4 regions of the Variovorax sp. HJSM1_2 genome follow, and region 2 is predicted to be linked to each of the others. Evidence: predicted binding sites of a transcription regulator. Region 2 holds the regulator's gene; each other region holds the start of a gene.
What was found. The regulator sigma-54, encoded in region 2, starts transcription at its own class of promoters, with help from an activator protein. The targets are predictions, from matches to a motif close to TGGCANGNAANCTGCTTT.
Positions count from the first base shown of each region.

Region 1: the regulator sigma-54 is predicted to act here: its motif matches at 3,237-3,254, upstream of pepA (flocculation-associated PEP-CTERM protein PepA).
Region 3: the regulator sigma-54 is predicted to act here: its motif matches at 3,076-3,093, upstream of mdoH (glucans biosynthesis glucosyltransferase MdoH).
Region 4: the regulator sigma-54 is predicted to act here: its motif matches at 2,623-2,640, upstream of ACFQ95_RS12785 (pilin).

Region 1 covers NZ_JBMOXA010000041.1:261-8,051, forward strand. Annotated here, with positions in the region: partial or broken gene ACFQ95_RS24660 (proton-conducting transporter membrane subunit) at 1-315, opposite strand, end outside; gene ACFQ95_RS24665 (NAD-dependent epimerase) at 508-1,515, shown strand; gene ACFQ95_RS24670 (low molecular weight protein-tyrosine-phosphatase) at 1,624-2,079, opposite strand; gene pepA (flocculation-associated PEP-CTERM protein PepA) at 2,372-3,172, opposite strand; gene ACFQ95_RS24680 (ThiF family adenylyltransferase) at 3,651-4,523, shown strand; gene ACFQ95_RS24685 (XrtA/PEP-CTERM system exopolysaccharide export protein) at 4,740-5,324, shown strand; gene ACFQ95_RS24690 (XrtA system polysaccharide chain length determinant) at 5,395-6,987, shown strand; gene ACFQ95_RS24695 (XrtA-associated tyrosine autokinase) at 6,984-7,791, shown strand, end outside.
Region 2 covers NZ_JBMOXA010000018.1:46,822-54,612, reverse strand. Annotated here, with positions in the region: gene ACFQ95_RS18355 (THUMP domain-containing class I SAM-dependent RNA methyltransferase) at 1-674, opposite strand, end outside; gene ACFQ95_RS18350 (RNA polymerase factor sigma-54) at 737-2,332, opposite strand; gene lptB (LPS export ABC transporter ATP-binding protein) at 2,420-3,199, opposite strand; gene lptA (lipopolysaccharide transport periplasmic protein LptA) at 3,196-3,840, opposite strand; gene ACFQ95_RS18335 (thiol:disulfide interchange protein DsbA/DsbL) at 3,947-4,621, opposite strand; gene ACFQ95_RS18330 (SPOR domain-containing protein) at 4,730-5,494, opposite strand; gene argS (arginine--tRNA ligase) at 5,503-7,200, opposite strand; gene ACFQ95_RS18320 (PsiF family protein) at 7,343-7,681, shown strand; gene ACFQ95_RS18315 (DUF2214 family protein) at 7,742-7,791, opposite strand, start outside.
Region 3 covers NZ_JBMOXA010000013.1:115,970-123,760, forward strand. Annotated here, with positions in the region: gene ACFQ95_RS16105 (metallophosphoesterase) at 1-577, opposite strand, end outside; gene mdoH (glucans biosynthesis glucosyltransferase MdoH) at 835-2,859, opposite strand; gene ACFQ95_RS16115 (sigma 54-interacting transcriptional regulator) at 3,247-4,647, opposite strand; gene ACFQ95_RS16120 (hypothetical protein) at 4,644-5,363, opposite strand; gene ACFQ95_RS16125 (sensor histidine kinase) at 5,374-6,795, opposite strand; gene miaB (tRNA (N6-isopentenyl adenosine(37)-C2)-methylthiotransferase MiaB) at 6,830-7,791, opposite strand, start outside.
Region 4 covers NZ_JBMOXA010000009.1:219,499-227,289, reverse strand. Annotated here, with positions in the region: gene ACFQ95_RS12795 (CHASE2 domain-containing protein) at 1-1,692, shown strand, start outside; gene ACFQ95_RS12790 (3',5'-cyclic-nucleotide phosphodiesterase) at 1,702-2,493, shown strand; gene ACFQ95_RS12785 (pilin) at 2,676-3,110, shown strand; gene ACFQ95_RS12780 (Wzy polymerase domain-containing protein) at 3,214-4,926, shown strand; gene ACFQ95_RS12775 (PglL family O-oligosaccharyltransferase) at 5,176-6,471, shown strand; gene moaC (cyclic pyranopterin monophosphate synthase MoaC) at 6,527-7,018, opposite strand; gene ACFQ95_RS12765 (M48 family metalloprotease) at 7,181-7,791, shown strand, end outside.

The DNA of each region.
Region 1 (7,791 bases), on a different contig from region 2:
CGGATCGTCCGCCGACATGTAGTAGCGCGCGTACAGCACCACCAAACTGCCGATGCCAAGCACCAACATGCAAAACATCCAGGCAAAACCGTCCATGCGGATGGAGAGATTCAATCCCAGCAAAGGCAGCCACGTGTACTGCTCCTGCAGCACGCCGCCGTTGGCGATTTCCGGAAAATAAAGGGCGGCTTGGATGGTGCAACCTAGCGCGATCAGACCCGCTAAGGCCGATTCACCGGTGCGGGCGTTGGCAGGCAGCAGCGCCGCGATAAGGCTGCCCAGAAATGGCAAAAGGATGAGCGAGATGAGGGGCATGCCTGACCTATTCTATAGAGAGCCTTTCCGATCACTGGGCCTTGTCCCCACGAGCTTTGGGTTGCATGCCGCGTCGTGCTTCGACATTTCCCGCGGGCAAGTTGCATCGCGCTACTTTCGGGCATGTGTTTTGGGATTCCCACGCTAAGATCGAAGGCAGTTCACATACATCTGCAGTTAAAAGGTTGGTTCATGAAGATTCTGGTCACTGGCGCAGCGGGTTTTATCGGGAGTACCGCGAGTTTGAAGTTGCTCGCCCGTGGCGACGAAGTTGTCGGTTTGGACAATTTGAACGACTACTACGACGTTAATCTGAAGAAGGATCGGTTGAAACGTCTGCAAGACAAGCAGAATTTTCGTTTTGTGCAGTTGGACATAGCAGACCGCCCGGGAATGGAGGCGTTGTTTGCGGCAGAAAAGTTTGACCGCGTCATCCACCTGGCCGCACAAGCCGGTGTGCGGTATTCGCTGAAGAATCCACATGCTTATATCGACAGCAATATTGTGGGCTTCACCAATATTCTTGAAGGTTGCCGTCACTCCCAGGTCCAGCACCTGGTCTACGCCTCCAGCTCCAGCGTTTATGGGGGCAACACCAAAATGCCGTTTTCAGAGCATGACAGCGTGGACCATCCCGTCAGCTTGTACGCGGCGACCAAAAAGGCCAATGAACTCATGGCGCACACATACAGCCATTTGTATGGCCTGCCCACCACGGGTCTGCGCTTCTTCACGGTCTATGGTCCGTGGGGGCGCCCAGACATGGCCTTGTTCCTGTTCACCAAGGCCATTCTCGAAGGGCGCGCCATCGACGTTTTCAACTACGGCAAGATGCAGCGCGATTTCACGTATGTCGATGACATCGTGGAAGGTGTGATCCGTGTGCTAGACCGCACGGCAGAAATCAATCCGGCTTATGACGCCAGGTCAGCCGATCCCGCCACCAGCAATGCGCCGTATCGTGTTTTCAACATCGGCAACAACAATCCCGTGCCTCTGCTGGATTTTGTCGGCTGCATCGAAGATGCATTGGACAAGAAGGCAGAGAAAAACCTGCTGCCGCTGCAGGATGGCGACGTGCCGGAAACCTATGCCAACACGGATGCGCTGCAGGAATGGGTCGGCTTTGTGCCTGCAACCCCTGTGCAGACGGGCATTGCAAACTTCGTGGCCTGGTACCGGGATTACTACAAGGTTTGACGAGGTCAGTGCCTCAGGCCTTCTGCGTTCGCGATGAGCGACGCAGTATGTGACACTCGTTAGCGTTCAGGCCAACTCGTTCAGGCCAACTCGTTCAGGCCAACTCGTTCAGGCCAACTGTAAGAGCCAGTGATCGGCTCCTGCCTCGCATAGGTCCAGAACGCGTTCGAACCCTGCTAGGTTGCCATAGTACGGATCTGCAACTTCGTCCGTACCAAGGCTTTTGGCTGACGCCAGAAACAATTTGAGTTTGTGCTGGTGTTGGCTGGGACAAAGCTTTTGCAGTGTGTCGAGGTGCGTCCTATCCATGGCCAGGATCAGGTCAAATCGCTCGAAGTCTTTCGGGTCGATCTTGCGCGAGCGGCCTTTCTTGATCTTGTAGCCACGCTTTTCCAACACGGTTTTGGCGCGGCTGTCGGGCTGAGCCAAGCCCTTGGCGGCATGGGTGCCGGCGGAATCAAAGTGAAGACGCAGCCCTCTTTGTTGCGCTTTGTGATTTGCCACGATCTCTGCCATGGGTGATCGGCAAATATTGGCCGTACAGACAATCAAGATGTTTCTCATGCGCTACGGGACACTCCAAACCGCGATAGATCGGGCAAGGGGGACGGATCGCCGATCAATCCCCTGCATTTTAGATAAGCGCGTGTGGCCATGAGGCCGGTGCGAGGGGTATAGCGCGTGGTGAGATCAGGGCTACGAGCTCAGTACCGCACTGGCTGTGTTGCCCGATATGGATGGGGAAGAGTTTTTTCCAAGGGCAGAAATAAAAAAACGGAATGCTCTTAAGCATTCCGTTTCTTTACCAAGGAGTCTTTAAAGTTTTTAGCTTAAAGACTTTTGAGATACCGCCAAATTACTTGGCAGTATTCTTGCGGCGGCGGCTGATGCCGATACCGGCCAGTGCCAAGCCGACCAGAGCCAACGAACCTGGTTCTGGAACAGTGTTGGTGAACTCAGCGCTCAACTGGCCTGTCACGTTGGAGTATTGGCCGGGAAGAGCCTTCAGTCCATCGTCCACGTCGCCGTTGACATTCACCGTTGCATAGAACGGATCAGGATCAATGAAGAACAATTTGCCTGCGGCGGTCAGCGTCGTTTCATCGAACAAGAACTTGAACGAAGAGCTTTCCGAACCAACACCGGTGGCAAGGCCGTATGACATGACATTGCTGCTGGCCAATTCCGTCACGGTCCAGCCAGGTGCACCGACATTGACGATGTTGGCAGAGGCCGTGGGATTGCCAGAAATGTCGAAGCCAAGATTGGGGGATCCGAGTACGCCGCCCGTCAACGCATAAAGCGTGAACGTGCCGGATGTGCCAGTAAAGACACCGCCTGCGCCGACAGTGCCGGCACCAGTGAATACTGCGTACAGTTGATAGGTAGCATTCACTGCAGCTTCACCTGCAACAAAGCTATACGCCGTACCGCTGGCATTGGTAAAGGCCGTGAAGTTTGCAATTGCCGCAGCGGTGAAAGTGCCGGTGTTGGTCACGGTCACATTTTCTTGATACGTACCGGTCATTTGCTTGACGTCTTGGACCGTATAGCCGAAGACGCCCAAACTTGCTTCGTTAACAGTAACAAGAGCGGCGGAAGAGACCGTGCTCGCGAGCGCCAGAGCTGACGCTATCGCAAAAGACTTGAAATTCATGGTGAGACTCCTTGGTAAAAGAAGAGAGTTGTCGGGGGCGAAAGATATCGCTTCCGTTAGAGCAGAAGCATGTAGTGTGCCAATCCAAAAAAGTCACATAAATTCATGCACTTAGTTTTTTTTTTAACGGAGAGAAGATGCCTTTTGTAAAAATTCCCGACATCTCTTGATGCTTCTTCGATCTTGCTGCGTTGAGTTTTGAATTCATTGTGAGATGGTTTTTTCTTTGTATGCGGTTTTCGCTCGGGATGCTGCCCTCAACCAAGTGTCTGCATCACTGCTTCAGTGGTTTCACTGTGCAATGGCTCTCGCGTCTGAAGAAGCTTTAAGCAGGCATCTCTGACTTTGTCTATGAACAATATGCAGCAAGCGTGCTTTCAAAGAAGAATTTCCAGGAGCACACGAATCCGGAGGTGGATTTACCGTGGTTAATGTGCAAAATGGCTGGCTGTTGGAACTAACAATGATGGAGCCGTAAATGCCAGCGTCTTTCGCTTTTGATTATGGTCGTGCCTTCTCTCGAAATATCGGCTGGTTGACCGTGGCGGAGCAAGAAAAATTGCGCGGCGCACGCGTTGCCATTGCTGGACTGGGAGGTGTTGGTGGTGCGCATTTGTTGACCTTAGCTCGCCTAGGCATCGGCAATTTCCATATCTCCGATTTCGACGATTTCGACGTGCATAACCTAAATCGGCAGGCAGGTGCGTTCATGCCCTTCATGGGGCAGCCAAAGCTGGATACGGTGGCCAAGCTGGCGCGAGACATCAACCCCGAACTGCAGATTCAGGCTTTTCCAAAGGGCGTGCAGCCCGATAACGTTGACGAATTCCTCAAAGATATCGACGTTTACGTCGACGGGCTAGACTTCTTTGCGCTCCCAGCCAGGCGCATGGTTTTTGCCAAGTGTCGCGACAAGGGCATCCCTGCATTGACGGCAGCCCCGCTTGGCATGGGAACCGCCTTCCTGTATTTCAAACCCGATGGCATGAGTTTTGAAGAGTACTTTAAGGTGGAGGGGTATGAGCAGAACGAGCAGTACGCGCGGTTCATTGCGGGCCTTTCTCCTGCCATGCTCAATCGAGACTATCTCGTGGCGCCAGAAGCCGTCAATTTTGCGGAACGGCGCGGCCCGTCAACCGTCATGGCTTGCGACATGTGCGCGGGCGTGATGGGCACCTCGGTACTGAAGGTTCTGCTGGGCCGAGGCAACATCAAAGCGGCCCCTTGGGGGATGCACTTTGATGCCTACCATCAAAAACTGAAGTTCACCTGGCGACCGTTCGGTAACGCCAATCCTCTTCAGCAGCTCCTGCTCAAATTTATCCGACCCGTACTGCAAGGGGGGCGCTGAGCTGGTTGATGACGGTTCTGTTCGACCGCCTGCCTGGTGGAAGTGGCGCGTCGACGTGATGGCGAAGCGATGTGTGACTTTTTTTGCAAGTTGGTCAAGTAATGTCGGCTATATTTGCCACCGACTTGAAGACCTTGGTATTTTGATTTAAAGAGAGGAATTATCTTGAGGAAGAACATTGGTGGCTTTTCTAATAAAGCTAAATTATTTTGCTTGCTGGTATCCTCTTTAGTATTTACAGGTTGCTCGACCTTCTCGGATAAATATCCTGAAGCGCCAGCGCTGGCTGCTAGCCCTGATTATAATTATATAATCGGTCCGGGTGATTCTCTGAATATCATTGTTTGGCGCAACCCTGAGCTATCCATGTCTGTCCCGGTAAGACCGGATGGAAAATTATCGACGCCCCTAGTCGATGAATTAAATGTGCAAGGAAAAACGTCGGTTGAAGTGGCTCGCGAAGTCGAAAATATATTGGCCAAATATGTTCGCGATCCTGTTGTTACGGTCATCGTGACCAGTTTCGTTGGGCCATACAGCGAGCAAATTCGAGTCGTGGGAGAGGCCGCGAAACCACAGATTCTTCCATATAAACAAAAAATGACAGTCTTGGATGTCATGATTGCTGTCGGAGGGTTGACCGATTTTGCAGATGGCAATGCAGCATCTATCTTGCGGACTTCAGAGGGGGGTAAGCGTTACTCTGTACGATTAAAAGATCTAGTCAAGCGTGGCGATGTTTCTGGAAATGCTGAAATGAAACCTGGGGATATATTGATAATTCCACAAGGTTGGTTTTGAGTGATCTAAATATCCAAGGTAAAGCTACTAAATATGAAAAAGATTTTCAAAAATATTACTGCAATAATCCATGGATGAGTTAATTAACCAAATATTAACCTTTGCTAAAGGTGCGTGGAAGCATCGTTGGCTAGGGCTTCTGGTAGCTTGGGTTGTTGGGGTAATAGGTGCCGCTGTAGTCGTTCGTGTTCCTGATAAATATGAAGCTTCAGCGCGTATCTATGTTGATACACAATCAATTTTGAAGCCTTTGATGTCGGGCTTGGCGGTACAGCCAAATGTTGATCAACAAATTGGTATGCTGAGTCGAACCTTGATTACTCGTCCTAATGTCGAGAAATTAATTCGAATGGCTGATCTTGATTTAAGTGGGAGCCAAAGTAAGTCAACCCAAGAAGGCTTGATTGATAGCCTAATGGGGACACTGAAAATTGGAACCACTGGGCGAGATAATTTATATGTTTTGTCTTTTCAGGACCCCAGTCCCGAAAAGGCAAAAAAAGTAGTTCAATCTTTGGTCTCCATATTTGTTGAGTCAAGTTTAGGCGATAGCCGAAAAGATACGGATGCAGCGAAGAAGTTTATCGGTGAACAAATTAAGATTTACGAAGCAAAACTTGAAGCCGCTGAATCAAGATTGAAAGAGTTCAAGTTAAAAAATATTGATTCTCAAACTGAAAATGGCCCAGACATGGCTGGTCGGCTAGGCGAAATAAACGCACAGTATGAGCGGGCAAAGCTTGAACTTCGTGAAGCTGAAAACGCTAGAGATGCCGCGCGACAACAGTTGGATATTGAAAAATCTCAGTCTGCAAATCTGGCTTCAAGAAGCTTGATGCAAGAGTCCGCTCAAAATAATGCGACACCCGAGATTGATAGTCGTATTGATGCACAAAAGAGAAATCTAGATGCTTTACTTCAAAGGTATACCGATCAACACCCTGATGTCGTCGGCGCGCGCAGACTAATTAAGGATCTAGAAGACCAAAAGAAAAAGGAACTGCAAGAACTTCGAAAAATTGCTGTAAGCAACTCGGGAACAGTAACGGGTACCAGCAGCCTTGCGGCCCAAGAGCTGAGTCGGGTGATGGCTTCATCCGAAGTACAAGTCGCAGCTTTGCGTGCGAGAGTCGCGGAATACGGTTCCCGGTACCAAAAAGCATTGGCATCAATGAAGAATGCGCCTCAAATTGAAGCTGAGTATGCTCAACTAAATAGAGATTACGCAATCAATAAGAAGAACTATGAAGATCTGGTCTCTCGACGTGAGTCGGCTACGTTGTCTGGTGATCTGGAATCAGCGGCCGGTGTTGCAGATTTTCGCTTGATTGATCCACCAAGAGTTTCACCCAAACCAGTTGCTCCGAATCGGATGCTGTTATTGCTTCTGGTACTTGCTATCGCGATTGGCGCTGGCGGCTTTACGGCATTTGCTGCAAGCCAGTTACGGCCTGTGTTCCACGATGCGCGATCATTGCAAAACGTGGTTGATCTTCCTTTATTAGGAATTGTGACTTTGGTCGTCAGTGATGCGGTCCGTCAAAAAGAACGCTCTGATTTGAGACGTTTTTTTGTTGCACTAGGTGGATTAATTATCTGTTTTGTCCTTGGCATCATGGCTTTGGCATTTTTCTCGGGACGTGTCGGAGGTAGTTTGATATGAGTAGCTTGATTGAGCAGGCAGCGCGACGGTTGGAGCAACTGAAGCGAGCGGGGGTCACCATATCGAACGAAGCGAATGATTTATTAGACTCACAACGTGAGTTAAACGAGACAAGGCAAGCCGCTGAAAGTTCTCTAAGAAAAATTGAGGAAACAGAGGAAAAATCGGCATCAAAAACTGTATCTAAGCGTGTCGAATTGAATTTAGATATGCTTGTTTCTGCTGGTTTTGTTAGCCCTAACTCGCCACGATCTCAGATATCTGATCAATATCGAGTGATCAAGCGTCCGTTGATTACCAACGCGATGGGGAAAGGACCCTCTACCATTGAAAATGGTAATTTGATCATGGTAACAAGCGCGCTGGCTGGTGAAGGCAAGAGTTTCACCGCGCTAAATCTTGCCATGAGCATCGCAACTGAATTGGATAACACCGTCATGTTGGTCGATGCAGATGTTGCTAGACCATCTGTCCTTCGAATGTTGGGGCTTCCCGCAAGTCCAGGATTATTGGATTTGTTGGTTGGAGATGTTTCCGACATGTCTGAGGTACTTCTCCGTACTAATATTGACAAATTAACTTTATTGCCGAGTGGAACACCTCACTTGAGAGCCACCGAATTGCTTGCAAGTGATGCAATGTCACAGTTAATTCGTAATATAGCGAACCGCTATTCGGATCGAATTATTATTTTTGACTCACCACCCCTGCTACTAACTACCGAATCAAGAGTACTTGCCTCACATATGGGGCAGATTGTCATGGTCGTTCATGCCCAAAAGACTCTGCAGGCGGATGTTCAGC
Region 2 (7,791 bases):
CGTCGGCTGCCTGCGGCAATGTTGCAGGCGATTTGCGCAGCCTCGATGGCAATGGTGCCGCTGCCGCAGCAGGGGTCGTACAGCGGTGTTTCACCATCCCATTCGCTCGCGGCCAGCATGGCGGCGGCCAGGGTTTCCTTGAGCGGCGCTTCGCCCTTGTCTTCGCGCCAGCCACGTTTGAACAGCGGCTCGCCCGAGGTGTCCATGTACAGCGTGGCGCGGTCGGTGGTCAGGTGGGCATAGATGCGCACGCCGGGCCAACGTGTGTCCACATCGGGGCGCACACCGTGTTTGTGGCGGAAACGGTCAGCCACGGCGTCTTTGATCTTCAGCGCCGCAAAATTGAGCGAGGTCAGTGGGCTGTGCTGCGCCGTGACTTCAATCTTGAAGCTTTGTTTGGGCGTGAACCAGATCTCCCAGGCGACCTGGCTGGCCGCTTCGTACAGGTGTTGCTCGTTGCGGTACTCGGTGTTCGACAATTCGATGAGCACACGCTGCGCCAGGCGGCTGTGCAGATTGAGCAGCATGGCATCGCGCCACGAAGCACGCACCAGCACACCGCCACGCAGCACCAGCAGGTCGTCGCCTTGCAGGTTGGTGAGCTGGTGCACCTCTTCGGCGAGAAAGTCTTCAACACCTGCGGCGCAGGGCAAAAATAGCTTGAGCTGGTTCATGGCAAATAGGTTCGCTGTTCGCGGGTTGGGGCAATGCCGTGCGCGCTAGACGCGCATCGACATTAAAGCGCTTTGCGCAGGTTTGTGGGCGCAATACGCAGCGCCTCGCGGTATTTGGCCACCGTGCGGCGGGCACATTCAATACCTTGCTCTTTGAGCATGTCGGAGAGCTGGCTGTCGCTCAGGGGCTTTTTCGGGTCTTCGGACGAGACAAACTGCTTGATCAGCGCGCGCACAGCGGTGCTGGAGGCGTTGCCACCGGTCTCGGTGCCGAGCGACGAGCCAAAGAAGTACTTCAGTTCGAAAGTGCCGTGCGGCGTGGACATGTATTTGGCCGTGGTCACGCGGCTGATGGTGGATTCGTGCAGCCCGAGTTCATCGGCAATTTCACGCAGCACCAGCGGGCGCATGGCCAGCTCACCATGGGTGAAGAAGTTCTTCTGCCGATCAACAATGGCGTTGCTCACGCGCAGTATGGTGTCAAAGCGCTGCTGGATGTTCTTGATGAACCAGCGCGCTTCTTGCAGCCGTTGCTGCAGCGCGGCATTCACCGAGGCATCGCGTCCACCACCTTTGTGCTGTTTCAGCGCGTTGGCATAGATGTCGTGCACCTTCAGGCGCGGCATCACGTCCTGGTTCAGCCGCACCCGGAAATTCGCCTGCGCGCCACGGCCTACCTTGGTCACGATGACGTCGGGTATGACGATGTTGCGCTCCACGTCAACAAAGCGGCGGCCCGGCTTGGGCTCCAGGCTGGCGATCAGGCCCAAGGCGGCTTTGATCACCGTGTCGGAGGTGCGGCACTGGCTGGCCAGGCGCTTCACATCACGCCGGGCCACCAGGTCCATGGGACAGGCGCACATGTTGATGGCGGCGACGCGGATTTGTTCCTGCTCTTCTTCTGCCTCATCATCGGCCAGGGCGCGCAGTTGCAGCGTCAGGCATTCTTCTAGGGTGCGCGCGCCCACGCCTACCGGCTCCAGGCTTTGCAGCAAGCCCAGCGCCATGGTGAAGCGGTGCTGCAGCTCTTCGATTTCTTCGAGCTCGTCGTCTGGCTCGGCCAGGCTTTGGGCCAGCTCTTCGAGGCTGTCTTCCAGGTAGCCGTCTTCGTTCAGCGACTCGATCAGGAAGCGCAGCGCCGCGCGGTCTTCTTCGCTGAGCCGGAGGGCCAGCGCCTGGCGGTGCAGGAACTCGGTGAGCGACATCTGGCTGCGCGCCAGTTCGGTGGCGTCGACTTCGCCGTCACTCTCGTTGTTGTTGGTGCGCGGCGGCGCGTCGCCGCCCCATTCGCTGTCGTCCGGGGCGATTTCCGAGGTGCCGTCGCCTTCCCAGTTCTGGTTGTCGTCCTGGGGGCTCAACGGGCTTTCAGACTCCATCTGGCTGTCTGATCCGGTGTTGTCGGTGCTGCTGGACGTGGTGCTGGTGGCGTATTCGCTTTCGCGGTCTTCGGTGCTGACCTGTGTGTCGGCATGGCTCAGGCCGAATTCTTCGCGCGGCGCCTCGTCAATGCCGACTTCCAGGAACGGGTTGTCGTCGAGCATCTGCTCGACTTCCTGGCTCAGCTCCAGCGTGGACAGCTGCAGCAGGCGAATCGACTGCTGCAGCTGCGGCGTGAGCGCCAAATGCTGCGAAACGCGTAGCGATAAACCTTGTTTCATGCGCGCGCCTCCCGCACCGCCGACAAGGCTGGCGGTAGCAGCAGGCCAAGCTGCGCCCCAAAGCTGTTACGCACGCATTCCATGGGCTTACATCCGGAAATGCTCACCGAGGTAAACCCGGCGCACTTCGGCGTTGTTGACGATTTCAGAGGGCGTTCCTTGTGCCAGCACTTGGCCATCACTGATGATGTAGGCGTGGTCACAAATGCCTAGGGTTTCGCGTACGTTGTGGTCGGTGATGAGCACACCAATGCCGCGCGATTTGAGAAAGCTGATGATGCGCTGGATCTCGATCACCGCGATCGGGTCGATACCGGCAAACGGCTCGTCCAGCAGGATGAAGCGCGGCTGGGTGGCCAGCGCCCGCGCGATTTCCACGCGGCGGCGTTCACCACCCGACAAAGCCAGCGCTGATGAACTGCGCAGATGCTCTACGCGCAAGTCTTGCAGCAGGTCGGTGAGGCGTTGTTCCAGTTCGGCTTTGCTGAAAGGTTTGTCGTCCTCACCGTGCTGCAACTCGAGCACGGCGCGTACGTTTTCTTCTACCGTGAGTTTTCGGAAGATAGAAGCTTCTTGCGGCAAATAACTCAAACCCAGGCGCGAACGGCGGTGGATGGGCATGCCTTCCACCGGCTGGTTGTCGATGAAGATCTGCCCGCTGTCTGCACGCACCAGGCCCACAATCATGTAGAACGAGGTGGTTTTACCGGCGCCGTTGGGGCCGAGCAAACCGACTACCTCACCCTTGCGGACCTTCAAACCCACATCTTTGACCACCTTGCGGCCGCCATAGGCTTTTTGCAGGTGGCGTGCTTCCAGGCAGGACGAATCGTCCACCGGGGATGTGGCGACTTGCGCCGCCGTCACTTGCGCTCCCCGCCGAGCTGCAGGCTGGGGCGCAAGGCCGGTGCCGTCGTGTTGGCGTCTGGCACAGCGGGCGCGGAGGCCGCTGATTTGGGTGTCAACATGGCGCGCACACGCCCGCCAGAGTTAGCGGTGCCCGCGCCGCCCGGCGCGCCAGCCAAGTTGCGTACGCTGCCGTCGACGGTGAACACGCCGGTGGTGTTGTGGTAATTGATTTCGGCACCCGTGGTCTCATCGCTGAGCTTGGTCCCCAAGTAACGACGCATCACCGCGCGGCGCACCAGACGCACGTTGTCGGCCTTGCTGTCGTAGTAGATTTCTTCGGCTTCGCCTTCGATGAACTCATCAACGCCTTCGCGCTTTTGCCGGAAAAACGCCAGCTTGCCGGCCGCTGCGGTAACCACGCCATATTGGTAACCTTCTGGGTCTTGACGTACATCCACCCGCGCGCCGCGCAGGATGATGGTGCCCTTGGTCATGACCACATTGCCGGTGAAGACATTGGTCTGCTTCAGGTCGTCGTAACGCATGGCGTCGGCTTCGACGTTCATGGGCTTGTCTCGGTCCGCCGTTTCGGCGTGCGCAGCCCCGGCCGTGAACGCCAATGCGGCCAGGAGGAGTGCGATGGTGTTGATTTTTTTCATAGAGGCATGAATCTTGCAGATCATTGTAGCGGCGACAACCTCCGCGCCATGAAAAATGCCCGCTGTTGCGGGCATTTAAACGGCAAATTAACGACTCAAGCAGGCATCAAGACTTGGCCGGCCCAGCCTTGCGCTCCTGGGCGACCAGGTAGTCCACGATCGCCAGGGCACGCGGCATGCCTTGCGCCAGCGAACCGTCGGTGTAGAACTTGCCGGCCACGCCCAAGGCGGGCACACCTTCCACCTTGTAGGCTTCTTGCAACTGCGAGGCCTGGCGCACCTTGGCGCTCACGGAGAACGAGTTGTACACCTCGGTGAACTTGGCTTTGTCTATGCCTTGTTTGGCAACCCATTCGATCACGGCGTCGTCGCGGTCGAGTTTTTGGTGGTCGACGTGGATGGCCTGGAACACCTTGCCGTGCATTTGTGGCAACAGGTTCATGGCTTCCAGCGTGTAGAACAGCTTTTGCGGCGGCACGAAGCTGCTCTGGAAGTTGACCGGCACGCGGCGGAAGGCCACATCCTTGGGCAACTGCTTGAGCCAGGACTCCAGCGTAGGCTCGAACGCATTGCAGTGCGGGCAGGCGTACCAGAAGAACTCCACGACCTCGATCTTGCCCTTGCTGGCACCGTCTACGGGCGCCGCGGTTTTCAGCACGTTGTAGTCGGTACCTGCCTTGGGGGCCATGCCCTGTGCTTGTGCCGCACCGAAGGGGGCGAGGGCCAGCGACGAGGCGGCGACTGCCCCAACAGAGGCCAGGGAAAATTCACGACGTTTCATTTACGATCACTCCTTGTGGCCGTTCTGACCAGGGGCGGTTGGAAAAGTTCAGCCACTGCGCAGTGCTTGCGCGAATGGCCTGGGATTTTCGGTTGAAGCCGGTTTGACCTAACGCTGCACGCGCACCAAGGCGCTTTCGTTGCCCAGGTCTTCCAGACGCGTGCGGGCTTTTTCCGCATCGTCTTTTTTGTTGTAGGGCCCCATGCGCACGCGGTAGACGGTGCGACCGGATTGCTCGCGCTCGGTCACTTTGGCCTGCAAGCCGGACATCGCCAGCTTGGCGCGTTGGGCTTCCGCGTCTTCTGGGGTGCGGTAGGCACCGGCTTGCACAAAGTACTCAAACGGATCGGCCGCGTCGTTGTCGGTCTTGGCCGAGGGGGCGGCAGCGGCCGTGGTGGTTGATACGCCTTTGGACTTGGCCCGCGCCAGGTCACCCAGCGGGTCGAAGTTCGGGTCGTTGGCCGGGTTGGGTTTTGTATCGCCCTTCACCGGAGTGGACGCCATCGCTGGCAACGTGGTCACCGGGGAAGGTGCCGCCACTGGCGCAGGTGCGGGTGCAATGCCTGCCACGGCTGGAGCGCCGGGTGTGGCGGGAACCACGGTGCCGGTGGCGGTCGCGGTGGTGGCACCCGCCTCGGCCGTGGCTGGCCGGGCCGGGTTCTTGCCCTGCAGTGGCGTGTTGGGGTCCCAGCTTTTGTTTTTTTGCTGCTCGGCCGCATCGCGCTCGGCGCCAGAGTTGACGCCCTTGCCGGCGACGAAGGGCACCGGCACCTTGGTGACGTAGACGGCCACGGCCAAAGCGGCACCCAGTCCAATCACCAGTCCCAAGATGAACCCGATGGCCGTGCCGCCGCGCTGTTTTTTCTGCTTCATGAAGGTCTTCACATTTTCTTCGGCGCACTCACCCCGAGCACGGCCAAGCCATTGTGCAACACCTGCGCTGTGGCGGCGACCAGGGCCAGGCGTGCCAGTTTCACCTGTTCGTCGTCCACCAGAATGCGCTCGGCATCGTAGTAGCTGTGGTAGCTCGCGGCCAGATCGCGCAGGTAGAAGGTGACGTCGTGCGGCGCAAAGTCGGCACAGGCGCCGGTCAGCATTTCGGGGTAACGCGCGAGTTGCATCATCAGCGCCTGGGCTTGCGGGCTGGTCAACGGCGACAGGTCGACCTTGGCCAGGCTTTCCACTCCAGCGCCGCCTTGTTCCTGCCACGCCGCCAATACCGAGCAAATGCGCGCATGTGCGTACTGCACGTAATAGACCGGGTTGTCGTTGTTCTGCGCCAGGGCCAGGTCGACGTCGAACATGTATTCGGTGTCTGGCTTGCGGCTCAGCAGGAAGAAGCGCACGGCGTCCTTGCTGGTCCAGTCGATCACATCGCGCAGCGTGACGTAGCTGCCGGCACGCTTGGAAATCTTCACTTCTTCGCCGCCGCGCATCACACGCACCATGGTGTGCAGCACGTAGTCGGGGTAGCCTTCGGGAATGCCAACACTGGCGGCTTGCAGGCCGGCGCGCACACGCGCGATGGTGCCGTGGTGGTCGGTGCCCTGGATGTTGACCACGCGGTGGAAGCCGCGCTCCCACTTGGCGATGTGGTAGGCCACGTCAGGCACAAAGTAGGTGTAGCTGCCGTCGGTCTTGCGCATCACACGGTCTTTGTCGTCGCCGTAGTCGGTGGAGCGCAGCCACAGGGCGCCGTCTTGTTCGTAGGTCTTGCCTGCGGCAATCAGCTTGTTGACGGCGGCCTCGACGCGGCCGCTGGTGTAGAGGCTGGACTCGAGGTAGAAGTTGTCGAAGCGCACCTCGAAGGCGCGCAGATCCAGATCCTGCTCGCGGCGCAGGTAGGCCACGGCAAACTCGCGGATCGAATCCATGTCGTTGATGTCGCCGCTGGCGGTGACTTCACGGTCGTCGGCCTTGACAGTCTTCTTGGCCAGGAAGTCGTTGGCGATGTCATTGATGTAGTCGCCGTTGTAGGCGGCGGCTTTTTCGCCGCTAGGCCACTCCGGGTCGCCGGGCTTGAAGCCTTGCGCGCGCAGATGTGTGCTGCTGGCCAAGGTGCCGATCTGCACACCCGCGTCGTTGTAATAAAACTCGCGGTAGACGTTCCATCCCTGGGTTTGGAACAGGTTGCAGATGGCGTCACCCAAAGCCGCTTGTCGGCCGTGGCCCACATGCAACGGGCCGGTGGGGTTGGCCGAGACAAACTCCACCAGCACACGTTCGCCCTTGTCGGGCTGGGTGCCGAAGGCCGTGCCAGCGGTCAGTACTTCGTGCACCACCGCTTGTTTGGCGGCGGGCTTGAGTTTGATGTTGATGAAGCCCGGGCCGGCGATTTCTACCGCATCCACCCACTGCTGAAACGCGGGCGTGGCCAGCAGTTCAGTGCGCAGTTGTTCCCCTAGCGCACGCGGGTTGGCTTTGAGCGGTTTGGCCAGCTGCATGGCGGCGGTGATGGCGAAATCGCCCAGCGCGGCCATCTTCGGCAGCTCGAAAGCGGCTTTTTCACCCGCACCGGGCAGAATCTTTTCCAGCCCGCCGGCCAGGGCCGCGAGCAAATCTTGTTTGACTGAGAGCATGTGGTGATTTTACGGGGCGCAATGTCAAGTCATCCGTTTGGGGACAAGCGGCGTTATAAAGACCAATCTTTCGGGGCGTGTATGACACCAACCGCAGGATCTTCCCATCCATTGGCCTTTTGCCTTGTCACGAGGAGATTCCATGAAACGTCTGATCCCTTTTCTCGCCGCCATCAGCCTGGGCTGCTCCCTGGGCCTGGCCCAAGCCGCCGACACCAAGGCCGATGCCAAGCCTGCAGCCAAGAGCGAAGCGCAGCTGGCCCAGCAAGAAAAAATGAAGTCCTGCAACACCGACGCCAAGGACAAGACCGGCGATGACCGCAAAGCCTTCATGAAACAGTGCTTGAGCGCAAAAGGCGTTACCGCCACACCGACGCAGCAAGAAAAGATGAAGACTTGTAATGCTGATGCCAAGGGCAAGACCGGCGATGACCGCAAGGCCTTCATGAAAGACTGCCTGAGCGCCAAGCCAGCAGCCTGACAAGCGCTTGCGTTCACCAGCCCCGTACGCCGAGCCGGCGGCGGGGCTTTTTTACATCCGTTAGCCCAAGCCGCGTGCGAGAAACACCGCCGCCAGCGGAATCAGCACCA
Region 3 (7,791 bases), on a different contig from region 2:
GCACGCCATGGGCGGTGAACACGTGGTATTCGTGGAAGCCCGAGCCATCACGCTCGCGGAAGGTGCTCTGGCGCGCCGCGCGATTGGTTGGAAACCACTGCAGATAGGGCTCGGCCGACAGGTTGCGTTGTGCATCGGTGCCCGAGCCCTGGTCGCTGGGTGTGCGGTAGTCGTAGTCGGTCAACACGTCGTGGTTGCCGGCCAGGATGGAGTAGGGCACGGCGGCGTTTTCCAGCAGCTTCATGGCCTCATCGGCCACACGCCACTGGTTGGGCTTGCCAACCTGGTCGACCACGTCGCCCAGGTGGATGGCGAAGGGGATGTTGTACTTGCTGGCGTTGTCGGCGATCCACTTCGTCTGTGCGGCATAGGGCGTGGAGCCGTAGCGGTTCTGGAACTGCTGGCCTTCGTCGGTCGTCGCATAGCGCGAATAGAACTGCGTGTCGGGCAGCACCGCGATCGCGAAGCTGGTGACAGCCGTTGTGGCCGCCTGTGCGGCCTGCAGTAAGCCGCCGCCGACGGCCATGGCCGACAGGCCGGCCGCACCACGCAGCATGCTGCGGCGGTCACTAAGCATGAGTGCTTGTGGTGTGTTGTCGGTGTCCTGCTCTGGGACACCATTGGTTTCTTGGATCATTGCATTCAATAAATTGTGAGCTCCCGCCCGGAGCCACAAAGTTTCGAAAATGCACGCGACACCGCCGTGACATGTCAGGGTGACCGACCAATCCGGCAGGTTTCTAGTCGTTCATATGCATGCAATGAAAGAGGTGCATAAGCCAAAAAAAAGCCGGCTCATCGAGCCGGCTTTTTTGGTGAGGTGACGCACTGAGATCAGGCCGCCAACAAAGCACCTTGTGCGTTCTGCGCCGCAGCCTGTTCCAGGCGACGTGCATGCACCTTGGCACGGCGCAGCACGGCAGGTGACCAGCTTTCTTCCGGGATCAGCAGGAAGCGGCGTTGGCGCAGGGCTGTGCCCAGGGCGATCTGGCTGGTCAGCACGGCGGTGGGGATGGCCAGCAGCAGTGGCGCGCCGATGGGGATCAACCACACCAGGGCGCTGGCGTCGATGGCGGCAATGCCGGCGGCCAGCAGCGCGATGACCAGGGTCATAGGAGCCAGGCTGCGGGCGGTGGCGCCCCAGCTCAGCGCCACGGCGTCACGCGGAGGCGACTTCCAGTCGAGCTTCACGCCGGTGATGGCGATGATCACAAACAAGGTGTGGGCCAACATACGCACTGGCGACTGCAGCATGGCCAGGGCGCTTTCCAGCAGCGCACTTTTCACCAGGCTGAAGCCACCGCCAAAGCGGCGTTGTTCACCCTTCATGAACACCGCAATGATGCCCAGCACACGTGGCAGGAACAGCATGCTCAGCGTCCAGACCCACAGGCCCATCAACTCAGCGGGCAATACATCCCATTGACCGGACATCACCTGGGCGCTGGCCAACACATGCGAGCCTGACAGCCACAGCGCGGTGCCCAGCGTCATGAACGCCAACCACAGAGGAGCCGACAGGTAGGACAGCGTGCCGGTGACAAACATCGCGCGGTGCACCGGGTGGATGCCGGGCTCGGCCATCAAACGGGCGTTTTGCAGGTTGCCCTGGCACCAGCGGCGGTCGCGTTGCAGTTCAGACAGCAGGTCTGGTGGTTGTTGTTCGTAGCTGCCCACCAGGTCGGCCACCAGCCACACGTGGTAGCCGGCACGGCGCATCAGTGCGGCTTCGACGAAGTCGTGGCTCATGATGCCGCCGCTCATGCCGCCCTTGCCCTTGATGGGCGCCAGGGCGCAATGTTCCATGAAGGGCGCGACGCGGATGATGGCGTTGTGGCCCCAGTAGTGCGACTCGCCCAGTTGCCAGTACTGCATGCCCAGCGTGAACAGGCGGCCGGTCATGCGCGAGGCGAATTGTTGGGCGCGGGCGTGCAGCGTCACGTGGCCAATGGCTTGCGTGGCGGTCTGGATGATGCCAGCCTTGGGGTGCACTTCCATCAGCTTGACCATGGAGGTCAGGCAGTCGCCGCTCATCACGCTATCGGCGTCCAGCACCACCATGTATTTGTAGTCCTTGCCCCAGCGGCGGCAGAAGTCGGCCACGTTGCCGGCCTTGCGGTGGCTGCGGCGCGTGCGCAGGCGGTAGTAGACCTCGACTTGCGGACCATTGGTCTGGGTGGCCAGCGCACTGCGCAGGTTTTCCCAGGCGTCGCGTTCGGCGCGGATGATGGCCGGGTCGTAGCTGTCGGACAGCACAAACACGTCGAAGGCACCGCTGTGGCCGGTGGCGGCCACCGATTCGCAGGTGGCGCGCAAACCGGCAAACACGGTCGACACGTCTTCGTTGCAGATCGGCATGATGATGGCGGTACGCGCATCGGTGGGCATGGCGTGGCCTTGCACTTCGCGCGCCGACAAGGAATGTTTGTCGCCGCGCAGGCTCACATAAAAGCCCATCAGTGCAGTGGCAAAACCGGTGACCACCCAGGCCGACAGCAGGGCGAACAGGCCCAGCTGGCCGTATTCGAGCCAGGCGTTGTCGTAATCAGGTTGCACGCCGGCGAACAGTGTGGTGGCCAGGGCCGTGGTCAACACGGTGATCAGCAAAAACACATTGCGGCGCTGGCTGGCGGCTTTTTGCCAGGTCTCAAAAGCCGCGGGTTGGGCCGCAGCTTCAGCGCGGCGGCCCGACAAACGCATCAGCGTGCCGGTGGCGATGCTGTTCCAGAAACCGCGCCATGGGCGGGGCACCATGCTGCCGCGGTGCACGGGGGGGGCGGTCACGGAATTGGGATGGCGCTCTTCGCGCAGGCTGCTGCGCTGGCCGACCCAGGTCTGGCCGGGCAATTGGCGACCGATGCGTGCGACAGGTTGTGTCGTCACTTCGGCTGGCGCCGTGCTGGTTGCGGGCACGGCCACGCGTGGTGTGCGGTTCCAGTTCCAGGGCTTGGTGGCCAGCTGGACCCCGTCCTGGGCCCGGGCCTGTCGACGGCGCGCGAGCACCGGCGAGGGAGTTGGGGTGTCTGCTTGAGGCAGTGCGGAGGAGGATGGCAACAGAGGCTTCATGTGCTCTGTAGTGCAAACCCTATGCCAGGTTGAAAACTTGTTTTAAATCAATGGCTTGGATTGATTTTTGAAGGTTTTTGTCGGGTCTGTGCGCTGCACCCCCTGAAAACCGGCCTTATTTGTCGCCAAACGGCGACAAGTTACCTGTGTCGTCAGGCTGATGCTATATAAATCAACAACTTAGTCCTGTCGTTCATCAGCGACAGGGTTTCCTGGGGCCTCGGATTTAAACAAACCAGGCGTCAACTCGTGTTTTTGCAGCAGGCGGTAAAACTCGGTCCGGTTACGGTCGGCCAGGCGTGCGGCGTCGGCGGCGTTGCCGTCGGTGAGCTTGAGCAAACCCACCAGATATTCGCGCTCAAAACGTTGTTTGGCGTCGGCATAGTTGAGCACCTGCACGCTGGGCACACGCAGCGCGCGTTGCACCAGGGCCAGCGACACCAGTGGCGTGGCGGACAGCGCACACACCTGTTCCACCACGTTGAATAACTGGCGCACATTGCCGGGCCATGGGGCCACGGTCAGGGCCTTCAGTGCTTCCGGGGCGAAGCCGCTCAGGCGTTTGTTGTATTTGCCGGCCAGGCGCGTCAAGAAATGGTTGGCGAGCAGCGGAATGTCTTCGCGGCGTTCACCCAGCGTGGGCAGCGTCAGCGTCACCACGTTGAGCCGGTAATACAGGTCTTCGCGGAAGTCACCCGTGGCCATGGCCGCGTCGAGGTCGCGGTGGGTGGCGGAGATGATGCGCACGTCCACCGGGATCGATTGGCTGGAGCCCAGCGGGCGCACGGCGCGCTCTTGCAGCACACGTAGCAGCTTGACCTGCAGCGAGGGTGGCATGTCGCCAATTTCGTCGAGCAGCAAGGTGCCGCCGTCGGCCGCCTGGAACAAGCCCTTGTGGTTGGCCACGGCGTCGGTGAAGGCGCCCTTCATGTGGCCGAACAATTCGGATTCGAGCAGGGCTTCGGGGATGGCACCGCAGTTCACCGCCACAAACGGTTTCTTGGCACGTGGGCTGGCGCGGTGGATGGCGCGTGCCATGAGTTCCTTGCCCGCGCCGCTGTCGCCGCGCAGCAGCACGCTGGCGTCCGACTGCGCAATCATGCGCGCCTCGGCCAGGATTTCGGCCATGCGGTTGGAGCGGCTGACGATCTCGTTGCGCCAGGCTTCATCACCCACGGTGGCGGGCAGCGCCGGCGCGCTCAGCGCCAGGGCCTGGGAGATTTTGTCTAGCAGTTCCTTGCCTTCGAACGGCTTGGTCAGGTAGGTGAACACGCCGCGCGCCGTGGCTTCCACCGCATCGGGAATGGTGCCATGGGCGGTGAGCAAGATCACGGGCAGTGAGGGGTGGCGCTGACGCACTTCGTCAAACAGCGCCAGGCCATCGCGGCCGGGCAGTTGCACGTCGCTCAGCACCAGCTGCGGGCGTTCGATGTCCAACTGGTTCAGTGCGGCCTCGGCCGAGCCCACGGCCGATACACGGTAGCCCGCGGCCGTGAGGCGCATGGACAGCAGGCGCAGCATGTCGGCGTCGTCGTCCACCACCAGCAAGTGGGGTGCGGCATGGGTGGTATGTGGCGTCATGGCGATGGGGCCTGGTGTGGGGTGGTGCCGTTGCCGGGGTTGTTGCCGGGGATATTGCGAATAGAGCCGGGCAAGGGGCGAGAGTTCAAGCTGCGCTCCAGCGCACGCATGGCTTCCAGGCGCTCGTTGAGCAGGTCGTTGCGGCGTTGGCTGTCACGCAGCGCCTGGTTTTGCTTGTCCAGCAGCTCTTCGACGCGTTTCTGCTCGGCGTAGCGCATGTTCAGCAAACGCGCCAGGGGCTGCAGGGCCAGGGCTTCGTCGGTGGACTTGCCCAGCACACGCTGGGTGGCGCCGAGTGCGCGGTTCAGGTCGGCGCTGTTGCGGGTTTGGCCCAGCGCCACGGCGAATTGCAGTTCTTCCAGCGGGCTGCGCACGGCGTCCGGCAGGTCGCCCAGGCGGGCGATCTCCTGGGCCAGATCAGCGGGCGACATGGCCCGGGTGCGGTCGGCGTAATTCAGAACGGCGCTGTTGAGCGGGCGCTGGGCCAGGCGGGTGGTGACCACGTCGCCACTGGGCTGCACCGGAATGGCGACGGCGCTGGTCAGCACTGGCTCGGGTGCAGAGGCGGCGCTGGCAGGGGGCGTGGGTGTTGGTTCGGGCGCTTTGACCGGCGGTTGGGGGCTGCTGGCACAGGCCGCCAGCAGGGCGCTGGCCGCAAGCCCGGCGGCGCAGCGCAGCGCGCGCAAGCCGGTGGAGGAGAGTCTGGGTAGGTTCATGGGGCTGGGGTCAACCTGGAAATTGGAGCCGGAAATGGGCGCCGGGTTGTTCGGGCAGCAAGCTGATCTGGCCACCGTGTGCGGCCACGTATTCGTGCACGATGGACAGGCCGACGCCGGTGCCGCGCACGGCATCGGTGGGTTGGCGTTGGCCACGGAAAAAGGGTTCAAAAATGCGTGCGCGGTCGGCCTCGGCCACGCCGGGGCCGCTGTCGTGGATGTCTATGGTCACGGTACCTGCACTGGCCGAGAGTTGCAGCAGTATCTTGCCGCCCGCAGGCGAGAAGCGGATGGCGTTGGACAACAGATTGGCGATCACCGTGCCCATCTTGGCCGCATCCACGCGTGCGGTGACGGATTCACCTTCGATGCGCACCACCAGGCCGTGGCCGCGCCACTGCAGGCGCTGTGCATCGACCTGGTCTTCGAGCAATTGCAGCAGATCGCAGGGCTCGCGGCGTAGTTGCCGGGCTTCAAAGGCGGCGGCGTTGAAACGCAGCAGGGCTTCAATCTGGCTTTGCAGCGACAAGGTGTTCTGGTGCAGGATGCCAACCACTTCGCGTTGGCTGCTGTTCAGTTCGCCGGCGACACCGTCGCTCAGCAGCGAAACACCTTCGCGCATGGCCGCCAACGGGGTTTTGAGTTCATGCGAGATGTGCCGCAAAAAGCGCGCCTTGTCGGCATCGAGTTCCGTCAGGCGCAAACGCAACCATTCCAACTGCTGGCCCACGCGGCGCACGTCGCTAGGGCCTTGGATGTCTATGCTGTCTTCGAGCCGGTTTTCGCCCAGGCCGACGATGGCGTTTTCAATACGCTTGAACGGGCGTGCCAGCCAGATGCCAAAGGCCACGGCCAGGGCCACGGCCAGGGCAATGGCACCTATCACCTGGCGTGTGAGCATGTCGCGGCTGGCCTTGAGCTGGGTGGTGAGCTCGCCGTTGCGCTGGGCAATGGCTTGCTGCACCTGCTGCGCGACGCTGGAGTTGATGACTTCGAGCTCGCGAAACTCGGCCGCCAACATACGTTCGCGCTCGAGGTTGGTCTCGCTCGGGCCGTCCATCAGGCCACGCAACAGGCGGAACTGCGCACGCCAGCGTTCGGCCACTTCCTGGGGCAGGTCCGGTGGGCGCAGGCCCGACAGAATGCCTTGTGCTTCGCGTCCGGCTTCTTCAAAACGCTGGCGCAGCGGGGCGTCGTTCAGGATCAGCGACTGGCGCGCGGCGCGTTCCATGTTGGCGCTGCGCTCGGCCAGCGATTGCGCGGCGGCATTGAGCTGCAGCGCGCGCGCCTGAAAGCCGGCGCTTTGCGCCATGAGTTTGTCGAAGTTGAACACTGCCGCCAGTGCGCTAGCCCCCAGCAGCGCGGCGATCAGCAAGAACGCGACCAGCAGCAACTGCTGGAACGAGGCGCGGCGCCCGGTTATGCCAGCCATGCGGTGTGATGAGGCTTGAACTTTGGCATCAGCTTCACGCGGCCACAGGGGTGTCGGCCAGCACCACTTCGCCGCGCAGCGAATAAGACTTGGCTTCGGTGATGTTGACGTCGATCATCTGGCCGACCAGGCGCATCTGGCCCTTGAAGTTGACCACGCGGTTGCACTCGGTGCGGCCCATCATTTCCTGGCCGTCGGCGCCGGCGCGCTTGGACGGGCCTTCGACCAGAATGCGCTGCACCGTGCCCACGCGCTGCGCCGCAATGGCGCGCACATTGGCATCGATCACGCCTTGCAGATGCTGCAGGCGCGCCAGCTTGACGTCGTGCGGCGTGTCGTCGGCCAGGTTGGCCGCGGGTGTGCCGGGGCGTGGGCTGAAGATGAAGCTGAAGCTGTTGTCAAAGCCAATGTCGTGGATCAGCTTCATCATCTTGTTGAAGTCGTCGTCGGTCTCGCCCGGGAAACCGACGATGAAGTCGCTGCTCATCGCCATGTCGGGGCGGATGGCGCGCAGCTTGCGCACCGTGCTCTTGTATTCCATAGCGGTGTAACCACGCTTCATGGCCATGAGGATGCGGTCGCTGCCGTGTTGCACCGGCAGGTGCAGGTGGCTCACCAGTTGCGGCACCTTGTCGTAGGCTTCGATCAGGCGCGGCGTGAACTCGTTCGGGTGGCTGGTGGTGAAACGGATGCGCTCGATGCCGGGAATGGCCGCCACGTATTCGATCAGCAGCGCAAAGTCGGCGATCTCCTTGGTGTCGCCCATGGGCCCACGGTAGGCGTTGACGTTCTGGCCCAGCAGCGTGACCTCGCGCACACCCTGGTCGGCCAGGCCGGCGACTTCAACCAGCACATCGTCAAACGGCCGCGAGACCTCTTCGCCGCGTGTGTAGGGCACGACGCAATAGCTGCAGTACTTGGAGCAGCCTTCCATGATGCTGACAAACGCCGAGGCACCTTCGACCCGCGCGGGTGGCAGGTGGTCGAACTTTTCGA
Region 4 (7,791 bases), on a different contig from region 2:
GCTCCTGGGTTGCCATTGTGGTCGGGCTTTGGTTCCAATATTTCAGAAATCGCCCAAGCGGCTCCGCTTGCGGGTTTTTTCAATTCTGTGACCGATAGGGATGGTCTCATCCGCTCCTTGCCGTTGCTCGCGCTACATGACGGCCAGTATTACGAGTCTCTTGTTTTGGCGATGTACCGGCAGATCATAGGCGCGACGGAGGTTTCTCTGGGGCTGGCGCCTGCCAGTCCGCTTTCTCCTAGTGTTGGGCGACTAGAAAACGTGCGTCTGTCGGGGCCAAGTCGGGCGGTTGCCATTCCTGTGGATGCACGGGGTGCAGCCCTTGTGCCTTTTCGCGGAAAAGGCACGGCGAATGGTGGTTCGTTTCGCTATGTGTCGGCTGCTGATGTTGTGGACAACAAGCTGCTGCCAGGCGAATTGACGGGCAAGATCGTATTGGTTGGAACGACCGCGCCTGGGCTATTGGATTTGCGGGTCACCCCACTGGGCGAAACCTTTCCGGGAGTCGAGCTTCACGCCAATTTGCTGTCTGGCTTGTTGGACGGCCACGTGGCCGTCACACCCGATTACGCCGTGGGTTATGAAGTCGTGATGATGCTGGTGTCCGGCCTGATTCTGCTGCTCTGGTTGCCACGCCTGCGCCCGAGTCAATCGATGCTGCTCTGTTCGGTCGTTTTGGCTCTGGTCGTCGGCGTCAACTTCTGGTTGTATGCTGCGCACGGCTTGGTGTTGCCATTGGCGGCCAATGTGGCCATGGTACTGGTGGCGTTTGCCTTGAGCATGAGTTACGGCTACTTTTTTGAAAGCCGTTCGCGGCATCACTTGGCGACGTTGTTCGGCACCTATGTCCCACCGGAGTTGGTGGGTGACATGGTGGGCGAGCCCCAGCAATACCGGATGCAAGCGGCGTACCACGAACTGACCGTGATGTTTTGCGACATGCGGGGTTTCACCAAGCTGTCTGAGCGCTTGGAGCCGCTGCAACTACAGGCGCTGCTGAATGATGTTTTCACGCGCTTGAGTCGAAATATCCGGGTCCACGCTGGCACCATCGATAAATACATGGGCGACTGTGTCATGGCTTTTTGGGGCGCGCCAGTGCCTTTGGCCAACCATGCCAATCTTGCGGTGACGGCTTCCCTCGACATGATGCAAATCGTGCAGGATTGGAACACCACCCAGAACTACTCGGGTTCGGTCGCCATCAGCGTCGGCATTGGCCTCAACACGGGGCCTATGTTTGTTGGTGATATGGGTTCGGACATTCGCCGTAGCTACACCGTGATTGGCGATGCCGTCAATTTGGCAGCCCGGCTGCAAGGGCTGTCTGGCATTTACGGTGTCGACATGATCGTGGGTGAAGGTACTCGCCAACAAGCCAACCAGTACGTCTGGCAAGAGCTCGATCGTGTGCGGGTCAAAGGCAAAGAGGTGGCCGTCGACATCTTTAGTGTGTTGGCCAGAGCCGATCAACTGACCGCGCGCCACGCGGCTGAGTTGACATCCTGGAATGCTTTTCTGAATGCTTACCGTCGACAAGACTGGATGGCTTGCGATACGCAATTGCTGAGCTTGCGCGCGCAAAATCCCACAAAATATCTTTACCAACTCTATGCCGAGCGTGTAGCCTCTATGCGGCTGCAGCCATTCGACCCATTTTGGGATGGGGCAACGAGTTTTGAAACCAAATAAGGGGCGCTCATGCAAGTGCGCGTGTTGGGATGTTCAGGCGCCATTGCCAAAGGTTGCCGAACCACCTCGTTCCTCCTGGATGAACAGATACTGATTGATGCGGGAACCGGCGTCGGAGACCTGACGCTGGATGAAATGGCCGCCGTGGACCATGTCTTCCTCACGCATTCACACCTCGACCACGTGGCCGCCCTGCCGCTGATGGTCGACGCCATTGCTGCACGCCGCACCCAGCCCATCACGATTTATGCCCTGAAAGGCACGATCCGCGCACTCAAGCAGCACATATTCAACAACGTGATCTGGCCCGATTTCAGCGTCATTCCCACTGCGGCCGCGCCCTTCATCCGTTTTCAAGAAATCACCTGTGGCCAGATCTTGCAGTTGAGCGGCAAGACCATTGAGGCCTTGCCCGCCGTTCATACCGTGCCTGCTGTGGGCTATGCTGCGTCAGATGGCGGGCGTTGCTGGGTGTTCACGGGTGATACAGAGCGCAATGCTGCGTTTTGGAAGCGCTTCAACCAATTGGATGCGGCCATGCTGGTTATCGAGACCGCGTTCAGCAACCGCGAAAAGGACTTGGCCAAATTGAGTCTGCATTTGTCACCGCAGGCGCTGGCGCAAGAGTTGGAGTACATGGATCACAGCCGTAAAACACCCATTTACATCACGCACACCAAGCCATCAGAGACGGATTTGATCATGGCCGAAATCGCTGCATTTGGCGGGCCACAACCGAACGACCAAACCAGCAAACACGACATCCGCTGGTTGCAAGCGGGGCAGTTGTTCGACATATAGCGGCGTTGGTGCAGTGCAGCATGGCGAAATGCTGACAAAAATGTCACCCTGGCGTATCGATTGGCCAAAAATTGGCAGTTTGACCGGCAAACCATGGTCTGAAACACCGCAATCCACCCGTTTATGCCCTGGCATGACAAATGCAGAAGCTACCGGGTCTAATTCAACTAGGAGCTCCGGCTATGAAGCGTTCCCTGCAAAAAGGTTTTACCCTGATCGAACTGATGATCGTTGTGGCGATCATCGGTATTTTGGCCGCTGTGGCTTTGCCTGCGTACCAGGATTACACGATTCGTGCAAAGGTCACGGAAGTGATCTTGGCGGCTTCTTCGCCTAAGGTTTCGATTTCTGAGGCTGCTGCAACGTTTGGTCAAATGCCAGCAGTTGCGAGCGTCTCAGTGGATTCGCAGTCCTCCAAATATGTGTCCGGAGTCGCATATAGTTTCACAAACTCGACTACCGGCACGATTACCGCTACGGCCAACGGTGCTGAGCCGAAAATTTCGGGTGGGACAATTCTCTTGACCGGCACGTTTAAAGACAATGGTCAGGTGACATGGATCTGCTCTGGTTCGATTCTCAATAAATATCGTCCAGCAAGCTGCCAAGGTAGCTAAGATCGCAATTGCGATAGTCAAAAAAGCCTCCCTCGGGGGGCTTTTTTTATGTGTCTCGGTATTTTGAGTTCTATACGTTTATTGAGTTTTGGGTGAGTTCACATTGAAAACTATCTCGCCGTTGCCCCCGCTATGGACTGGGTTATGGGCTCCTTTACTTGCTCTGGCCTGGCTGCTTCCGAATCACTACTACCCGTGGGCCACTTTTCACTCAGATGCCTGGGTGGCCGTGATGCTTGCCGTGGCGTGCGCTGCAGTATTCCTTCGTGGACAAGTGCCCGTGGCGTGGCGCCCGCTCACCATTTTGTTTTCGTTGCTAGCTCTAGTTCCTCTTATTCAGTTTTCGATGGGTTTGTTGCCTTACATGGGCCAAGCCTGGGTCAATAGTCTTTTTGTATTTGGACTGGTATTAGCGCTGCTGACAGGCGCTCAATGGGAGGCGGCATCGCCTAGCCGCGCGGCCGATGCTCTTTTCCTTGCGATTGGTATTGCCGCAATCGTTTCCGTTGGGCTGCAATTGCGTCAGTGGGTTGCTGTGATGACCGACTGGGATGACATGCAAATCTGGATGGCTGAATTCAGTCCTGGCCGTCCTTCTGCAAATCTCGGCCAGCCTAATCAATTGGCTACTCTGCTTCTTTGGGGGATGTTGGCGGCGGCATGGGGTGTGGTTCGCGGCAAAATCGGCCGGGTAGGTGCCCTGGCCATGGTGTTTTATCTTTTATTTGGATTGGCATTAACGCAGTCAAGAACGGCCATGTTGGCCGTTTTTGTGTCCACTGCTGCGGTCTGGTGTTGGCGGAAGTGGTTGCCTCGCGGCACGCCGTGGTATATCACGGTACTGTTTGGATACTTTCTGATTTGCACCTTTTCGTTGCAGTACCTGAGTGATCTGCTGCACCTAGATCATGAAATACGCTCTGCATCGTTCGGTGGCGGGTCGTCAAGGTTGCGAATTCAGGCCTATCAGATGTTTTTAGACGCGCTGGCTCAACACCCTTGGGTTGGATATGGCTGGAACCGCCTTGCTGTAGCGCACCTTGCAGTGGCTGAAAATCATCCAAGTATGCAGGGGCTATTTCAGCATTCACACAACCTATTTCTAGATCTAGCTCTTTGGAACGGAATTCCTATAGGTGGTTTGGTCGCCCTGATCTTGGTCGGCTGGATGGTGCGCCGCCTTGGGCTGGTGCGCAGCCCAGAGGAGATCGTCATGGCGCTATTTCTAGTCGTGGTGGGCCTTCACGCCATGGTTGAGTTACCGCTCCATCACGCATACTTCTTGTTGCCTACGGGGCTCGTCATGGGCATGCTCGAGCAGAAGCAACATGCACGAGTGCTTTTTCGTACGAGCCGTTGGATCGCACTCTTACTTTGGCTTTGTTGCTGTATTTTGCTGTTCAGCGTTATGCGAGATTACCTGCGGGTGGAGGAAAACTTTAGAGTGTTCCGGTTGGAAATAAACCGTGTTGGCAACCTTCCGCCGGGCCACACGCCAGATGTGTTGGTGCTCGACGACTTAGCCGATTTCATGCGCAACGCGCGGCTCGAATTTGATCCGGCTAAAGTGACCGAGGAAGAAATGCAGCATCTATACCGTGTCGTGACGAGCTTCCCCACTTCCGGCAATATGTTGCGTTATGCGCAGGTGCTCGCATTTCGACGAGGCTCGGAGGAAACACAGCTTTGGTTGCGTAAAGTTGAAAAGATGCTGCCACCCGAAATTGCTGATGGACTTAAGGCTGGCTGGGTTGCGACTGGAAAACAATATCCAGAGGCCACCTCCATTCCGTGGCCGGAGGCAAAGTTGCCATAAGTATGAGCCTCATTTCTTAATTGGACGCGGATGATGCAGCCAGTTCCGCTCAGCCTGTTTGTTATCATTGGCCTTTACACAGTCCCTTGGCTTAATCCTTTTACCTTTGGCCCTTCTCCCGCCGTCGTTCCGTGGCTGGTAGCGTTCGGGGCGACTGCCGCAATTCTGCTGCTACTTGCCCTAGGGCGCCAAAAGGCAGGGGCCGAATTCTGGCCGCGCGTAGCGGCTGGCGCTTGGCTGTTGGCGGCGGTGCTCAGCTGTCTCCTGGCGCTCGTTCAGTACTACGGGGCTGCCTCAGCATTCGCACCCTGGGTTAACTACACCAAAGAGGGCGAAGCGTTCGCCAATCTGCGCCAGCGCAATCAGTTCTCCACACTGACTAACATCGGCTTGGCCGCCTTGTTGTGGTGGACCTCGCAGCTTAAGCCTGTGGCGCGGCAGGTTAACCTACATCGTGTGTGGCTGGTGTTGGCGGTTTTGCTGGCTTTGGGCAATGCGGTTTCTTCATCCCGTACCGGCCTGGTGCAATGGGCGATGCTGGCTGTTCTTGCCGTGCTCTGGGGTGGGTGGCGCTCAGTTGCTGTGCGCCGGGTGCTCGCGGTTTACGCCGTCACCTATGTGTTGGCATTGTGGGTATTGCCGTGGTCGATAGGCCTGGAGCCATTCTCCAACGGCGCCTGGGCGCGGCTGAAGGCTGGTGACTCGTTGTGTGCCAGCCGCATGACCTTGTGGCGCAATGTGCTGTATCTGATTGAGCAGCGGCCATGGACCGGCTGGGGTTGGGGTGAGCTGGACTTTGCGCACTTCTCTACACCGTACCCAGGCCCACGGTTTTGCGACATTCTCGACAACGCGCACAACCTGCCGCTGCACTTGGCGGTGGAGCTGGGTGTACCGGTGGCGGTGGCGGTGTGTGGACTGTTGGTGCTGTTGGTATGGCGTGCGCGGCCTTGGGCCGAGAAAGACGCCACGCGCCAAATGGCTTGGGCCGTGTTGGCGCTGATAGGTCTGCACAGTCTGCTGGAGTACCCGCTGTGGTATGGCCCGTTTCAAATAGCGGTTGGTTTGAGCGTGTTGCTGCTATGCCAGAAACGGCCAGGTTTGCTGGATGTTGATTACAGGCCAAAAAGGCATTCTCTGAAGCTTCTGCAAGCGTCGGTAGCTGCACTATTGATAGCGATCTGCGCCTATGTGGGCTGGGACTATCACCGCATCAGCCAGATCTACTTGCCGCCCGAGCGGCGCGCAGAAGCTTACCGAGATGACACGCTGGTCAAGGCCAGTGCCTCGTGGCTTTTCCGCGACCAGGTGCGGTTTGCCGAGTTGACCACCACAACATTGACGCCGCAAAACGCCGAACACCAATACAGCTTGGCCACCGAGTTGCTGCACTTTTCACCCGAACCCAAGGTGGTGGAGATTCTGATCGAGAGTGCGGTGCAGTTGCAGCGCTGGGACGAAGTGCGCATACGCCTGGCGCAGTTCCATGCGGCGTTTCCCAAAGAACACGCCGACTGGGCGGCGCACCACCACTTGCCGCTTTAGGGGCTGTCAACACGATGGTTCGCGCCTGCATCCATCGCGTGAACAGTCCCTGGTTTTACTTGGCGGCATTCTCCTTGTAGCTGCCTGATTTGCCGCCATGTTTCTCCAGCACACGCGCGCCTGTCATGGTCATGCCGCGGTCTGCGGCTTTGCACATATCGTAGATGGTCAGCAGGGCCACCTGCACAGCGGTCAAGGCTTCCATTTCCACGCCCGTAGGTCCCACGGTTTCCACGGTGGCGGTGCAGGTCACGGCTGGCGCTTCTCCGGCCACAGACAGGCTGAAGTCCACGGCCACGCGGGTGATGGCCAGCGGGTGGCATAGCGGGATGAGGTCGCTGGTTTTTTTCGCGCCTTGAATGCCGGCGATGCGTGCAATGCCCAGCACGTCGCCCTTCTTGGCGCTGCCACTTTCGATCAGCGCCAATGTGGCCGCCTGCATCTCAATACGGCCTGCGGCGACGGCCACGCGGTGGGTGTGGGCCTTGGCGGCGACGTCCACCATGTGGGCTTGTCCTTGGGCGTCAAAATGGGTCAGCGTAGTCATAGGTCGGGTGTGGGCGTCTTGGTGGTCGGGGATGATAGTCTGGCCGATTAAATTCTTGGCGCAGCCTCGCGTCAAAATGAGAATATTGCGGCCGGGAAAAGCTGCGGAACTGTGGTGTGATTTTGTCCACCAATACAGATAGGCTTGTGGTCTTCGTTGCCGATGCCGGCACATGGATTTAATTTGAAAAAACACACATCAAAAAAGCCCGTCACGCTGGTGCAGAAAGCGGTGTTGGCTACTTTGCTACTAGCCAACCTCACATTTGGCGTGATACCCGGCTGGGCACAGAGTCGTCAGCAGTTGCCGACCCTGGGTGACAGTAGCGAGCTGGCCAGTGCAGCGGAACGCCGCATAGGCGAGAGCATTGCGCGGCAGATCTACCGCGACCCAGCTTATCTGGATGACGCGGTGCTCAGCGAATATATTCAAAGCCTGTGGCAGCCTTTACTCGACGCCGCACGAGCGCGTGGCGAGCTCAGCGAAGAACTGGAGCAGCGCTTCGCCTGGGAAATCATGATAGGGCGCGACCGCGAGATCAACGCCTTTGCGTTGCCCGGTGGCTACCTCGGTGTGTATTTGGGCTTGATTGGCCTGGTGTCCAGTTCGGATGAACTCGCCTCGGTGTTGGCGCATGAGCTTAGCCACGTCACCCAGCGCCACATTTCGCGGCTGATGACGCAGCAAAGCCAGCAAATGCCGTTGATGCTGGCGGCCCTGGTGCTCGGCGCTCTGGTGTTGGGCAAAAGCGCAGATGCGGGCAATGCGCTCAT